2 regions of the Williamsia sp. z34 genome follow, and region 1 is predicted to be linked to the other one. Evidence: riboswitches for the same ligand, from Rfam matches in the RefSeq annotation. Region 1 holds a riboswitch; the other holds the start of a gene.
What was found. Region 1 has a riboswitch for cyclic di-AMP ahead of AC51GT_RS22345 (transglycosylase family protein). Riboswitches for the same ligand answer to the same signal wherever they lie in the genome.
Positions count from the first base shown of each region.

Region 1 (7,903 bases):
GCGGTTCGACCCTGACGCCTTCCGGATCGTGTCCGAGGAAGGTGGCACCGAGACCGGTCGCTGCCACGATCGCACACACCCCGAAGAGTGCCGGATACGACCAGCTGTCGATCGCGATGGCGACCCACGCGGCGCCGAGTGCCGAGCCACCGAACCGGATGAGGTTGAACAGGCCCAGTCCGGTGCCCTGCGCGCCGGCGGGGGATCGCGTCGACCCTGCGGCAGCCGGTGTCTGGACCATCGCGATCCCGATACCTGTGGTGACCAGTGCCCCGACCATGGTCCACCGGTTGCCGTCAGATACCGAGACCACCAACACCATCGCGACCTGGGCGAGAATCAGCACACACAAGCCGGCCCTCATCATCCGGCGGGCGCCGAGTGAGTCGGACGTGCGCCCGACCACCGGCCCGAGCAGGGCCATTGCCGTCGGCAGGGCGAACAGGATCAGGCCGGCGGCGGCCGTGGACTCACCGTGGTCGTTGAGATAGAGCGGCACGGCCAGCAGAGCTGAACCCAGACAGAACATTTGGGCGCACGCTGCGACGGCGCTACGGACAAACCGGGATTCGGCGGCCAACCGGACGTCCACGAAGGGTGCCGCGGTCCGGCGCGCGTGCCAGATGAACCAACCCAGCAGGGCGCCGGCCACACCGATCAGTCCGAGTACGACGGCCACGTGTACACGTGGCTGTGGCACCAGGGTCAGACCCAGAACCAAGACTCCGGCCCCCAGCGTCAACGCGACGGCACCGGTCACATCCAGGCGCATGACACGTCCCGGATAGGCGGGAATCCAACGCATCGTGCCTGCAAATCCGATGAGCGCCACCGGGATCAGCGGGACGAAAACCCAACGCCAGCCCCATGTCCCGGCGATCAGGCCGCCCATCGACGGGCCGACAGCCTGTCCGATCCCGTTCACGCTCGCCCAGGCGCCGACTGCCCTGGCCCGCCGCTGCGGGCCGAACAACCAGGCGATCAAGCCCATTACGGCGGGCGCGAACGCGGCGGCTGCGACACCACCGAGTGACCGCCACGCGATCAGCGCGGCCAGGCTCGGCGCGGTGGCAGCACCGGCGGAGCAGACTGCAGTGGCCAGCAGCGCGCCGCAGTACACCCGGCGCCTGCCGAAACGGTCTCCGACGTACCCGGCGAGCGGCATCGTCGCGGCAAAGGTGAGCAAGAAGCCCACGGCGACGAGAACCCCGTCTTCGAGAGGTGCATGGAAGTCGGAAAGTATCTCGGCGAGTGGAACATTGACGATGTTGTTGCTGACCGTACCGACCAGTGTCCCGGCAAGCAGTGCCGAGAGCGCCAACGGGGTACCGGCGTCGTCGGCGTTTCCCGTCTTGGCCGGGTCGGCAGTGGTGGTCATCGGTTCCTCGTCCCCGTTCCCGGGCCGGGATGACCGGCTCCGCCTCCCACCATCTCACCGCGTCCGGCGGTGAGCACCACCGCGAAAGCTCGATTGTGCACAGGGTTTCCGGTGAACCCTATGCATACTGCACCGCTCGACGGTCTTCTCGGACGGCGAGATGACCGATGATCGCGGCGGCGAACATCAGGGCCGCGGCCAGTGCCATCGGGACCGCCACGTGGAGGTGGAGCAGCAGTGCCCCGGCCACGGCACCGAGGAAGATCGTGAGGATGGCGGCGAGCCGCCGGTTCGCGAGACTGTGCTTGCTGCCCGGCATGAACGACTCACCGGCGAGCTGGGTGAGGGTGGAGGTCACGACCACCGTCGTCATGTCGGTCACCGCGAGTTTCCGGGCGACGGCCGCCTGGGTGCCCATCACCGCAGCCGTGGTTGCGGCGACGGCAATCTGGACGGGTTCGGCGTGTGGATCGAGCAGGACCAGAGCCAGCGCGCAACCGGCGAGCGCGCCACCGCCGGCGACCAGCAGGCCGGTGGTGCGACGCAGGTGCCAGGTCTTCTCGTGACCCCGCAGGAGTAGGCCGGCCACATAGGCACCCATCATGAACGCGCACACCGCGAACAACGGTCCCAGGATCGGTAGTCCGTCGGCTCCGGCCAATCCCATACCGAGGATGACGATGTTGCCGGTCATGTTGCCGGTGAACACCCGATCCAGGGCGAGATAGCCGACCGCGTCGACGATGCCGGTGACGAATGTCAGGACGATGACGGGCAGGAAGGCTGGTTCGAGCTGGAAGCGCAGCGGCATGGTGGTGGGCTCCTCGGTGAGCGTGGACGGGGGACGATCGGACCGGGCGACGCCGAATGCCCGCCGCGGATACTCCCCGCGGCGGGGCACTCGAGACGGGATCTGTGTCAGAGGAACAGGATCGCGAACAGCGTGCAGAGGACGAGACCGCTGACGACGGGCAAGAAGCACTTCCGGGCCAGGTCGAGTACCGGAACCCGGGCGAATCCGGCCACGGCGACGAGCGATGACCAGGCGACGAGCGTGCCACCGCCCGACCAGATATTGCCCATCTGACCGATCGCCGCAAGGGTCGAGGGATCCATGTCGACGGCCGGACCCAGAGCCCCCGAGAGTGAACCGGTCAGCGGCAGGCCACTGAAACCGGAGCCCTCCAGACCCGCGATCATGCCGATGAACAGGATGCCGAACGCCGTCACGAACGAGTTCTGAGGGAGGTGCGACTGCGCGGAGTTCACCAGATCGAACAGGATTGCCGGACCTGCCTCGTCGTCGGAGTAGCCCAGAATCGCGCCGGAGAAGTCGGCGTTTCCGATGAAGAAGAAGCCGGCGATGGGGAGCACGATGCCCATCGCCTTGAAGGCGAAGACAAGCCCGTCGATGAGGTGCTCGGACGTGGTCTCGAGAAAGTTGCCCTTGTCGGTGACCGCGGCGGCCGCAAAGAGCACCAGAGCGGCGATACCTCCGACGATGGCGGCCGCATCGCCACCTTTCAACTCTGGGAAGACACCCACCTTCCCCAAGATGAGGTAGACCACGAAGGCGAGATAGACCAGCGGCACCAGCATCGCGAAGGTGCGAGCCATCGCCGACTTCGCCGGCGGTTGATCGCCCGGTACCGCCACCCGTTCGATAACGGTTGTGGCCGAGGATGATTCGGTCACGGTGGACACTTTCACCGGGCCGCCGGGCCGCGGTCCGGGGAGACCGCCGTCGACGGAGTCGGAATCCGGTCCGCCGACACCACCGTCGTCGCCCAGCTCATCACGCAGGTCGTCGGCACCGCGGTCGGCCTCTGCCTCCCATTCGACGAGCAGGTCCGGTGACGGAGCGCGCCAGTGTTTGCGCTGCATGACGAACGTGATGATGAGGGCGGTCAGGCCGACGATGAGCGATAGGACCATCGCCTTGTCGGCCACCAGGTCGGCGTCCACGCCGGCGCTCGATGCCGAGATGCCGGGAGCGACTTTGATGATGTAGTCCGACGACAGCGCCATTCCCTGACCGCAGATGGCGATCACCATACCGACCGACAGCGGAGACAGGCCGGCACGGATGGCCACGGGGATGAGCACTGCGCCCACGAGCGGAACCGCAGGTGTGGGCCAGAAGAACAGCGAGATCACGTAGGTGACGATCGCCAGAACGATGAAACTGCTTGTGCCGGTCCGCATCACGCGCCTGAACGGGGCGACCATCAGGCGGTCGGCACCCATGTGACGAAGTGCGCCCAACATTGCCGTGACCATGGCGATGATGAGGAAGATGTTGAAAAGCTCTTTGGCGGCAACAAGACTGGCATTGAAGATCGATGCGAGACCGGTGATGATGCTGCCGGAGAAGACGAAGGCGGTCAGGAATGTCGCTATCACAGCAGGTACGACGATGTTCTTGCGCATTGCCATCGTGATGAGGATGACGATGATCCCGACGAAATACACCCAGTGGGCGGCAGTGAGATGAGCGTTCAATGTGGTTCCTCCGGAAAACGCACCTGGACCGAAATGTGCGGGGCTGTGAGAATTGAGTTTTCCGCCAGAACCGATGACCGGCAACGCGAACGTTGCACAGTCGTACCCGTCATATATGTGCAATCTCCACGCATTGTTGCCGGTGCGTTACTTCCATGTCTGTCCGGTAACGCCGGGCCATCTGCCGCTGTCTGCTCCAGAATTTGGAAAAGGACCCCACACGGACGTTGCGTCGCGTGTGGGGTCCTTCGTCTGGGGCTTCCCGAAGGTGGATCAGGAAGCGGGCAGGTAGCCCTTGTACTCGTTGAACAGTGCGACCTGATCAGCGGTGAGGTCACCCTGCGCGTTGGCCTGGTCGAGCAGCTGGTGCAGCGCGGGATCGTTGATCGTGGCCTTGAGCTGAGCGACGATGTCGTCGGTCGCCTGCGCCAGGTTCGGGAGCTCGGGCACGGCCGGGATCTCCAGGCTCGGAGCCGCGGTCGGGGCGTCGCGCTGGGTGGCGCCGCTCAGACCGGTGCCGCAGGTGGGCCATGCGCCCTTGCCCTGAGAGGCGAGGACACGCTCGGCGACAGCGATCTGCTGTTCCTTGGTGGCCTGGTCTGCCGACGGGGCGAACTCGCCGCCGCCGTGGCCGGTCCAGGTGCTCGGGGAGAACTGCAGGCCGCCCTGGTAACCGTTTCCGGTGTTGATGGCCCAGTTGCCGCCCGACTCGCACTGTGCGACGCGGTCCCACTCGGCGTCGGTGGCTGCTCCGGCGTTGCCGCCGCCTGCGAAGGCGAGGCTGGCGCCGCCGCCGATGACGGCAGAGGTGAGAGCGATCTTGGCAACGGTGCGACCGGTGTTGGTCGGCTGACGATGACGTCCGGACATAAGTTTTACTTCCTCTCTCCACGCGCCTACGAAGTCAGCTGTCGGGTTCGAGCGAGAGGTTGCTCGGTTCCGCTATGCGGAACTGCACCCCAAGGATTTCGTTGGTCGGCAGGCGTTGACCGCCTTGGACCGCGGAAATCCGGTGATCTCCAGGAGATGTTTGGGTCCCCCGCCCCCGTCCCTGAATTGCGTTTGGTGTGTCTCGGACCGCGGGACGAGGTTGGGCGCGGCGATCCGAGAGTATTCAGTTGCGATCGGGTCGATCTGGTCGATCAGTTCGACCGACTCAGACGGTACGTGTTAATTCGCGCTTACACACGCCTACTCGAGGGGGCATAACTGTGTGTCCAGAAGGGGCTTTTGAGCCTGATTTGGCATATTTGCTGCTCACCGATATGACTGTCGTCCCGTGTCCGATCCGTGATCGAACCGTGATGTGAGTAACGTCACAGTTTGAACCAAGGGGATGAAGCGCACAAGTGGGTCAAACGACCCGGTTACGTGCGGGGGTTCGCTGACTCAACCGCCCGCGAACGGCGGGAGAACATCGACGGTGTCTCCCCCGGAGAGGGTTCGCGACCGGTCGCGGACCGCTACCGACTCATGCAGATATGAGCATCTTTGCAACACTTCGGCCAATCGCGGATTCGATTGCCCCAATTCGGATTCCAGATCGGCAAGAGTTGCTTTGTCGGTGAGATGTATCACCAGTTGCTCGACCCCCGCGGCGGCCTGCGCAGCCGCGAAAAACCTGACGCAGATCTCCATGTCAGCCCCCGATCGCCGACATGGGTCGAGAGGGCTGGAGGAAGCCCGGATCGTTGACCCCGTGACCGGGCAACTTGCCCCAGGTCGCTTCGCGCCAACGCAGCGCGATGTCCTGATCTGAATTTTCGGTTGACTTCAGCAAATCACGAATATCGGTCTCCGACGTGGCGAACAGACAGTTGCGGAGTTGACCGTCGGCGGTCAGGCGGGTTCGGTCGCAGTCGCCGCAGAAGGGCCGTGTCACCGAGGCGATGATGCCCACCCGGGCCGGCTTGCCGTCCGGTGTGTGATGCCCCTCGACGAGCCACCGCTGCGCCGGTGCGGCGCCCCGGGGTGCGGTATCGGGCCGTAGATCGAATTCGGCCTGCAGCGTGTCGAGGATCTGGTCTGCGGTGACCATCGTCGTCCGTGACCAGTGGTGCTCGGCGTCCAGCGGCATCTGTTCGATGATGCGTAATTCGTATCCCTCGGCCAGGCAGAACCTCAGGAGTTCAGGGGCATCGGCCAATCCGGTTTCGGGATCGAGGACCGCGTTGACCTTGACCGGCCGTAGACCGGCTGCCTGTGCTGCGGCCAGCCCGGCGATGACGTCGGGGAGTCGGTCGCGGCGGGTGATCGAGGCGAAGCGGGCCGCGTCGACGGTGTCGAGGGAGACGTTGACCCGATCGAGTCCGGCCGCGGCCAGCGCCTCGGCGCTGCGGGCCAGGCTCAGGCCGTTGGTGGTCAGGGCGATCTCGGGGCGCGGTTCGAGAGCGGCCACGGCACTGATGATCTCGGTCAGATCCTTGCGCAGTAGTGGTTCGCCGCCGGTGAATCGGACCGCGCGGATACCCAGGTCGCGAACCGCGACACCGACGAGCCGGACGATTTCGTCGGCGGTGAGGACGTCGGCCTTGTCGAGCCAGTCCAGACCCTCCGCCGGCATGCAGTACGTGCACCGGAGGTTGCAGCGGTCGGTCACCGAGACGCGCAGGTCGCGCACCGCCCGTCCGAAGGTGTCGATCATCGGACCGGTGGTGGGCATGACGGCGTCGGTTGTCGGTCGCGCGACGGGACCGGTTGGCATACCGAGTGCGATGACTGTCACAGGGTCCAGCCTACGGTTTACTGCCGGAACGCGGTGGCCGCAATGGGCTCACGGCACCGGGGCGGGCGGGAAACGGCTCAGGCGCGGCGTTCCAGGGCGCGGAAGGTGCTGGCGTGGAACACCAGCGGTTCCTGCTCGGTGTCGGCACGCAATGCCAGCACCTTGAGGAGTACCAGGCTGTGATCACCTGCCGGGATTTCGTTGTAGATCTCACACGCCAGTTGCGCGACGGCGCCCCCGATGAACAGTGCGCCGTCGGCGGTGGTCTCGAGTGCGAGTCCGTCGAACCGCTTTGCGGCAGGGCCTGCCAACTGCTTGCACTCGGCGTCCTGGTCGTGTGCGAACACCGACACGCCGAGCACCGCCGCCGAATGCAACTTGGGCCAGGTCGTCGACTCGTTCTGCACACACAGCGATACCAGCGGGGGATCGAGTGACACGGTGGCGAAAGAACTCGCCGCGATACCGATCGGGTCACCATCGCCCTGATGGCATACGGCGACGACGCCGGTCGGAAAACAACTGTAGGCACGCCGCAGGGCCGAACCATCGCTGGTGGGCGTCAGGGCTCCGTCAATGTGAAGGCTCATCTCGCGGATCACTCTAGTGGCGGGCTGTTGTCGCCGTCGGAGCGGTCGGCCTGTTGTTTCGCCCGGCGCCCTGATCGCAGGGCAAAAATCAGTCCGAGCAGAAACCCCAGGGGTGCACACATGATGAGCAGATAGACGAACAGGGGAGCGGTTTCACCGGTGATCGGCTCGGCGAGAAACAGTGCGATGAGCGCAATGAGCCCAACCGCGAACAACCCCACCGCAACCCGTAGCAATCCGGCGCCTTCGGCTTTGCGCATGAGGTCAACGGTAGTGCAGTGCCAGGCGGCCACCAGAGGGCGGCGCTCCCTCCTGCGGGGCGAGCCGAAGGCGAAGGCCTGATCCGGCCGCATGACGGGAGAAAACCATGGTGTTCGGAGCATGGCCGAGGGGCTAGACTGATCAAACGCGTCTGGCTGGACCGCAATTGTCACAGCGGGCGCTTTCGTTTTGGGTCACGCGAACAGATGAGGGTGTGCACAGTGCCTACCGGCAAGGTGAAGTGGTACGACGCGGAGAAGGGCTTCGGCTTTCTCTCGCAAGACGATGGCGAAGACGTCTATGTACGTTCGTCAGCGCTCCCCGCTGGAACCGAGGCTCTCAAGCCCGGCCAGAAGGTCGAGTTCGGCATGGCCGCAGGTCGTCGTGGCCCGCAGGCGCTCACGGTCAAGATCCTCGACCCGGCGCCGAGCGTTGCCAAGAACACCC
Region 1 covers NZ_JCANWW010000011.1:58,415-66,317, forward strand. The annotation lists gene AC51GT_RS22330 (MFS transporter) at 1-1,378, opposite strand, end outside; gene AC51GT_RS22335 (YoaK family protein) at 1,497-2,279, opposite strand; gene AC51GT_RS22340 (TRAP transporter large permease) at 2,297-3,880, opposite strand; gene AC51GT_RS22345 (transglycosylase family protein) at 4,154-4,750, opposite strand; cyclic di-AMP (ydaO/yuaA leader) riboswitch at 4,758-4,958, opposite strand; gene AC51GT_RS22350 (MoaD/ThiS family protein) at 5,270-5,518, opposite strand; gene moaA (GTP 3',8-cyclase MoaA) at 5,520-6,605, opposite strand; gene AC51GT_RS22360 (flavin reductase family protein) at 6,683-7,195, opposite strand; gene AC51GT_RS22365 (hypothetical protein) at 7,204-7,455, opposite strand; gene AC51GT_RS22370 (cold-shock protein) at 7,678-7,903, shown strand, end outside.

Region 2 (7,903 bases), on a different contig from region 1:
GCCGACGGTGTGAGCCGTTGTGTTGCCGAGGCCGGCATCGGCTTCTGCTTCGCTCCGGTCTTCCATCCGGCGCTGCGCTTTGCCGCCGCACCCCGCAAGGAGATCGGTATCCCCACGGTCTTCAACGTGCTGGGGCCGCTGACCAATCCGGCGCGTCCGACGAGCGGGCTGGTCGGTTGTGCGTTCGTCGACCTGGCACCGGTGCTGGCGCAGACCTTCGTGGAGCGCGGCGATTCGGTTCTCGTCGTCCGCGGCGACGATGGTCTCGATGAGCTGACCACCACATCGACCTCCACGGTGTGGCAGGCGTTCGGCGGTTCGGTGCGCACGCAGACGGTGGATCCGACAACTCTCGGGCTGGCCCGGGTGGAGTTGTCGGCGCTGCAGGGTGGCGACGCCGAACACAACGCGACCGTCGCCCGGGAGACCTTCGCCGGTCGGCCGGGTCCGGTCCGGGATGCGGTGCTGCTCAACGCCGCCGGTGCGCTGACCGCCTACCGCCCGCAACCGGACCTCGATCTGCACGAGCAGTTGCGTGCCCACCTGGCGGTGGCTGCGGCAGCGATCGATTCGGGCGCTGCCGCAGCAGTTCTGGCCGAGTGGGTCCGGGTCAGCAACGCCTGACCCGAGCTGTCGGCCTCGATCACTCGCCGATGGAGAAGCCTGCGTCGACGTCGGCGCTGGAGTAGCTCTTGAACGCGATGTGGGTTGCGGTGTGCTTGACCCCGGGGAGTCGGCTGATCGACTCGGTCACCACGTCGGCGATCTTTTCATGGTCGCGGACCCGTAGCTTTGCGATCAGATCGACGTCGCCTGCGCACGAATAGACCTCGGTGACACCGGGGATGTCGGCGACGGCCTGGGCGGTTTCGGGGATCTGGTGGACGTCGGTCTGGATCAGGACGATCGCGGTAATCATGGTCTCAGAGTAGTGCCGGTTCAGTCGTGATCGATGTCGATGGTCCGATGTGCCGATCCGACGAGTTCGCGCCACTGGGCCCAGCGTCCGGCGCCGTGTCTGGGTAGGCTGAATCCGCTTGTGGCGCAGACGATTCGAACATCTGAACTGGTGAGCCACCGGAAGACCAGGGCGGTTTCTTCCGGCGGGGCACCGCAGAGCGGTCCGGTTTCGGGAATCACGGTCTCGGCGGATGCGGCGAGCAACTCGACGACCGGCATCGGGGGGACGCCGCGGGTCGCGACACCGGCGCTGGCCAGGCGTCCATGCCGGATGACGGCAAGGTCCCAGCCACCGCGCCCGTCGGGTGCGGCTGCGACGAGCTCGGAGATCCGGGCGAGCGCGGCCAGGCGCTGACAGCGTTCGAGGTGGGCGATGAGTTGATCGAGGCGGTCGCGCAGCCGGGCCGCGTTCTCGAACAATTCCGCCTCGGACAGGGCTGTCAGTCGATCGAGTGCGGCCAGGATGGGTGCATCGCTGCGGCCCGAGAACAGGTCGGCCACCGCCTGGGCCCGCGGGCGGTAGACGCCGGCATCGAGCGCTTCGGCGCTCGCACCGTGGCAGCCGCCGACGATCCGTCTGCCGTCCGGACCGACCTCGCAGCGGTGCACACCGGTGGCACGTAGCGGTGTGCGGCAGGTGCGCAGTTCACAGAGTTCGGCGATGAGGTCGGCGATGTCATATGCAACGGATCGGGACCGGACCGGGCCCAGGGCAGTCGTGGTGGGCGTGCGGCTCACCTTCAGCCGTGGGAACGGCTCGTCGGTGAGGCAGAGCCACCAACCACGATGGGGGAACTTGGACCGACGGTTGTATGGCGGGGCATGGGCGCCGAGCAGGCGCAGTTCGCGGACCCCGGCCTCGACGCGGTGTGCGCATTGCACGTGATCGACGCGGGTGGCCAGATCCACCATCTCCCGGATGCGGGTACGGGTCTCCGACCCGGTGAAGTAACTGCGAACCCGACGCCGTAGATCGACCGCCGTCCCGATATACAGGACTTCGTCCGACGGTCCGCGGAACAGGTAGACGCCGGGTTCGGACGGCAGGTGGTCCGACAGTGCTCTCTTGCTGCGGGTGGCCGCAGAAATTCCGGGGAGATAGTCGCGCAGTTCCCTATATGTATGGACGCCCTGGTTGCCCACCCGCTCGAACAGGCGATGCAGTACCTCCACCGTCGCGCGGGCATCGTCGAGCGCCCGGTGCGTCGGCTGCGTCTGCACGGCGAACAGGGCGGCGAGGGCGGAGAGTTTCACCGTGGGCGCCTCGTCGCGGGTCAGGACCCGTCGCGCGAGTTTCACTGTGCACAGAACCCGATGGAAGTCCCACGGGTGGCCGAGGTCGTTGGCGGCGGCGCGCAGGAAGCCGACATCGAAGCGTGCGTTGTGCGCGACGATCACCGCGTCCTGGGCGAACTCCAGGAATGCCGGCAATACCTGATCGATGGTCGGCGCCCGGTAGACCATCGCCTCGGTGATCCCGGTCAACCGGACGATGTGCGGGGGAATGCCGCGACGGGGGTCGACGAGTGTCGCGAAATCACCGAGCACTTCGCCGCCACGGATCTTGACCGCCCCGATCTCGGTGATGCGATCGTCGGTCGGGCTGCCGCCGGTGGTCTCGAGGTCGACCACGACAAACGTCGTCTCGCGGAGTGGCCGGTCGTCCGGATGCGCCAGGGTCGGGTCATCAAACGACATCTGGGCCCCGATGACCTCACTGACACCACTCACGCCACTCACGCGACGAACACTAGTTCGAGCCTCCGACAGCACTGCGTTGTCGGGGGTGGATGTTTGGGCCGCGGAAGGCCGGGTACAACATCCGAGATGTCTTGTCGGAGGGTGCCGCTAGCGTCTCGAGCGACGTAACAAAAGTCGGCCTCATCTCGTCTCCGGGTAAACCCTGAGGGCCCCGAGACCGAGATGAGAGGCCCAATGAGACGGAGATCACATTGCTCATCGAATGCAGCACCTGCCCGGGCCGTCCTGTCGAGTGTGACGGCTGCATGATGACCGTCTTCATGGGCCCCGTAGGGGTCCGGAGCAGCGAGGATGCGGAAGTTCGCTGTGATGAATTCGTTATTGATCACGAGGCCCGCATAGACGAGGCGGTCGCGATGTTCCGTGCCGCGGGCATGCTGGGCAAGTCTGAGACTCACGATCACCGCAGGCGTATTACCGCAGCTCAAGGGTACTTTTCGGACCAAAATCAGCCCCGTTTGTGGGCTGTGTGACGCAACACGCCGGACGGACCCTGTCGTCCTTCCGGTGGACATTCGCCATCACGGTTTCGTAACCTTTCTGAGACCTAACGAAAGTGTTCACTCCATCCGGAGGAATCGTCAGGTCGCCGCTTAATCACCAACACGGTGAACCGGGGAACCATCTGATGCAGACCACAAGTCCGCATTCGGGGTGAATCCCATCGAACCCTGAGGTCTCAACGACTTTGCGGGTTCACCGGGTAGGGCCATCTTCCGGCCCGAATCCGACAGCTAACTCGGTCAGCGGATAGGGAAGAAACAAGGAGATCTCGCTTCGTGGCGAAACATCGTTTGAACAAAGAAAGCCGTGGCGCCAAGAGTGCCCGCGGTGCACTCATTGCCGGTTCGATCACTCTCGGCACCCTGGGTATCGCCGCAGCGCCTGCCTTCGCCGCACCGGTGACCGTCCCCGGTGTCGGAACTTTCGACATCCCCGGTCTCACCCCGGAAATGATTCCGAATGAGCTGAAGCCGGAAAACCTCCTCCCCGGCGTCGCCGCTGCGCCCGCGCCTGTCAAGGCTGCCGGTCAGATCGCTGCGGACGCCGCAGTCAGCAAGATCGGTTCGCCGTACGTCTACGGCGCAGCCGGCCCCAGTGCTTTCGATTGCTCGGGTCTCGTCTACTGGTCGCACCAGCAGGCCGGTCAGACCATTCCCCGGGACAGCTACGGCCAGCTCGGCGGAGGCACCAGCGTCAGCGCTGCGAACGCCCTGCCCGGCGACGTCGTGATCTACAACGGTGGCGGCCATGCCGGCATCTACGTCGGCGGCGGTGAAGTCGTGCACTCCTCGACCGAGGGTGTGCCCGTCGCCCGGATGGCTCTCGACGGCATGTCGATCGTGGACATCCGCCGCTACTGAGCAACCAGAACTGAACAGCCATTGGGCGGGTCCGCAGAGTCTTGCGGTCCCGCCCGACGGCATCCGGCAGCCTTTACGGCGCTGGTGTCCGGCGATTCACATCGCCCGCCCATGCGCGCTGTGTAGCCTGGCCGGGTTGGTCAAATGCAGTGCAGGGGATAGGTCGTCGGGTGACCGCCATCGACCGGAATTGTGAACGTCGGTCAACAAGGAGTTGTCAGAGTCGTGGTGCGTGAGGGATATGCCGCCGTGATGCGGACTGTGGTCGCCGGTGTGGTCGTGGCGTTGGCCGTCGCCCTGGGGGCCGGTGCGCCGGCGGGTGCCGAACCTGCTCCGCAGAGCCCCGACGTGATGCTGGCCGACTACACCAAACTCGGGCGTGAAGCCGAACAGGCCACCGAGGCGATCCACACGGCGACCATCGAACTCGGCAAACAACGCGAGGCCGTCGCCGCTGCGACCAAGGATTCCGAGGCGGCCGTGGCCAATCTCGCCGCACTCGACAAGCAGGCCGCGGATCTGCAGGGCGCGGTCGATGCGCTCGTCACCGCGAGTTACAAAGGGGCCCGGGTCAATCGCCTCTACGCGGTGCTGGTGAGTGATTCGCCGCAGTCGCTTCTCGACCAGATGGCCGGCCTGGAGATGATCTCGCGCCAGACCGTAGCGGACGTGAAGATGTTCACCGCCGCGAAGTCGAACGCGGAGAAGGCGCAGAAGACCGCGGCCGACGCCAAACTCAAGGCCGAAGCCGCTGTTGCCACCGCCGAGAAGACCAGTGCCGACCTGCAGGCCCAGCAAAGTGAGCGCGTCTTCAAGGCGACCGAGATCCGGGCCATGTACCAGGCACTGACCGGCAAGCAACTCGCCGAACTCGCCGGTGCCAGTGTCGACTTCGACCCGAAGCTGCTGCCCGCCGGTACCGCTCCGGAGGTGGTCGCGGTTCGTGCAGCGATGACCCGGGTGGGGGATCCGTACGTCTGGGGCGCCACCGGTCCCGACCAATTCGACTGTTCCGGACTGATGGTCTGGGCCTACAAGCAGGCCGGAAAGACGTTGCCGCGGTCGAGCCAGGCCCAACTCGCCGGTGGAACCGAGGTCTCCCGCGACGACATGCGACCCGGTGACCTGATCATCTATTACCCCGACGCCACCCATGTGGGTATGTACGTCGGCAACGGGTACGTGATCCACGCGTCCACCTTTGGTGTGCCCGTGGCGGTTGTCCCGGTGGACAAGGGTGGCCCGTTCAACTCGGCCCGTCGGTACTGATCATCTCGGTGCGCAAGGGGCTCGACGCCCTCGCCCCCCGGACCCGGCGCGCAGTCTGGGCAGTACTCGCGGTGGTGCTCGTCGCCGTGGTCGCCATCGCGGCCATCGTCATAGCCCGTGACCCGTCCCAGGATTCGGCATCGGAGTCCGCCGCGCCCGCCGCGCGGCCTGCGAATCCGTATGAACAGGCGCGGACACTCGGCGTCACCCTCACCCTGCAGGCCTATACCGACGCGTTGCGGGCCGATGACCCCGACAAGGCGCTGGCGCAACTGGACCCGTCCGCTGATGCCGCTCTGCGCAGTCGGACCGAGCTCAGTGCTGGCGGCGTCCCGGATCTGCCGTTGACGACCTTCGAGTACCGGCTCGCGGACAGCCGCGACTTCGAACGCCGGGTGCCGAGTCAGATCCAGGACACCCTCGACGCTGCCGGCAGCGTCGATTCCTGGGTGGCACCGGTACAGCTGCGCTATGCGTACGCGGGTATCGACCCGAAAGTCGTGGTGGTCGACATCCCGATGGTCATGGCCCAGTACCCGGACGGATGGCGCATCGTCACCGAAGCAGCGCCACTGTTCGGCGAGGCACCGACTCCCGGCCAGGTCTGGCAGTTCCCGACTCCGGGTGCACAGAAGGTCGTGACGAGTCCTGGTGAGTCGCTGGTGCTCACCAATGGCGGTGACCGCCGATTCGCCGACGAGATTGCCGGTGAGCTTCCGGCCGCGGTGACCTCGGTGAGTCGGTTCTGGGGCACGAAATGGCCACAGAGCGTCGGCGTGATCGCCGCGGACACCGACGACGAGTTTCGTTCGATCACCGGAGCCGGTGGATCAGACGCGGAGGCCGCCGCCGCGGTGACCGTCTTCACCGAGATCGAGAGACCGGACGGGGCGGCGCCGACCGCCATCGGTCAGCGAGTGGTGTTCACTCCCCAAGCGGCACAACTCGATTCCGGTGAGCTGGGCGTGGTCCTGCGCCACGAGGTGTTCCATGTGGCGGCCCGGGCGGTCACCGCGGAGAATGCCGCCACGTGGGTCACCGAGGGGGTCGCGGAGTACGTCGGCCGTAGCGGCACCTATACGGAGCTCTCGCAGGCGGCACCGGCCCTGGCGCAGGAGATGACGACCTCGGGGCCACCGGCAGACCTGCCGAGCGATGCCGACTTCTCGCCGAGCAATCCCGACGCGGCCGTGTCGTATCAGTCGGCGTGGTCGGTGGCCGCCTTCGTCGCCGAGACGTTCGGACCGGACGAGCTCCGGAACTTCTACGTCGCCCTGGCCGGTGCGGATCAACCCGTCGACCCCGCGCTGGTGGTGGCCGCTCAGGACACCGCATCCACAGTGGTGCTGGGGATCTCCCGCGAAGAACTGGTGCGGCAATGGCGCGATTGGCTCTGGGCGCAGATACGGTGAGCTGATGCACCGGACCCTGTTGGTCACCAACGACTTTCCACCCCGGCAAGGGGGGATCCAGTCGTACCTGCAGAATCTGGTCGATCGGCTTCCGGCCGACGACATCATCGTCTACGCGCCGCGCTGGCGCGGGGACAGCCACGTCCGTTTCGATGCCCAGCAGCCGTATGAGGTGGTGCGGCACGGGACGACATTGATGTTGCCGACGCCCTTGGTCGCTCATCGGGCGGCCGAGTTGGTGCGTGCGCATCAGGTGGACACGGTGTGGTTCGGTGCGGCCGCGCCGTTGGCGACACTGGCAGGCGCGGTCCGGCGGGCCGGTGCCGACCGGGTGGTCGCCAGCACCCACGGCCATGAGGTGGGCTGGTCGATGCTGCCGGTGGCCCGCCAGACACTCGGCATGATCGGCCGCAACACCGACGTGATCACCTATGTGAGCAAGTACACCCGCGGCCGCTTCGCCGCCGCGTTCGGAGCGCACGCAGCGCTCGAACACCTACCGCCCGGCGTCGACGTCGACCGGTTCGCCCCCGATCCCGTTGCCCGCCAGGTCTTTCGGGAGCGGCTGGGGCTGGGCGATGCGCCGACCATCCTGTGTCTGTCGCGGCTCGTGCCGCGCAAGGGGCAGGACATGCTGATCCGGGCGCTGCCACAGGTCCGGGAGTCGATCGCGGGGGCAACCCTGGTGATCGTCGGTGGTGGACCCGACGCGAAACGCCTGCGCGAGCTCGCGGCCGACACGGGGATGACCGACCACGTCCTGTTCACCGGGTCGGTCCCGGCGGACGAGTTGGCGAGCTATCACAACATCGCCGATGTGTTCGCGATGCCGGCGCGCACGCGTGGTCGCGGATTGGACGTCGAAGGATTGGGCATCGTGTACCTGGAGGCGTCGGCGACCGGAGTGCCGGTGATCGCAGGTGATTCGGGTGGTGCACCCGAGACGGTGCTGCAGGGCGAGACCGGGCTCGTGGTCGACGGGCGGTCGGTGTCCCAGATCGCCGAGGCGCTGACAACTGTTCTGGGCAACCCGGAGCTGCGCGACTCGATGGGCCGTGCGGGTCGTGAATGGGTGTGTTCCCGCTGGCGGTGGGAACACATGGCCGGTCGTCTGCGGCATCTGCTGTGACCGCACGA
Region 2 covers NZ_JCANWW010000001.1:528,912-536,814, forward strand. The annotation lists gene trpD (anthranilate phosphoribosyltransferase) at 1-624, shown strand, start outside; gene AC51GT_RS02540 (Lrp/AsnC family transcriptional regulator) at 644-919, opposite strand; gene AC51GT_RS02545 (DEDD exonuclease domain-containing protein) at 940-2,658, opposite strand; cyclic di-AMP (ydaO/yuaA leader) riboswitch at 3,302-3,485, shown strand; gene AC51GT_RS02550 (C40 family peptidase) at 3,501-4,085, shown strand; gene AC51GT_RS02555 (C40 family peptidase) at 4,338-5,354, shown strand; gene AC51GT_RS02560 (hypothetical protein) at 5,363-6,766, shown strand; gene AC51GT_RS02565 (glycosyltransferase family 4 protein) at 6,771-7,895, shown strand.
Region 2: it holds a riboswitch for cyclic di-AMP, as region 1 does, so the genes downstream of both, AC51GT_RS02550 (C40 family peptidase) here and AC51GT_RS22345 (transglycosylase family protein) in region 1, are expected to answer to the same signal.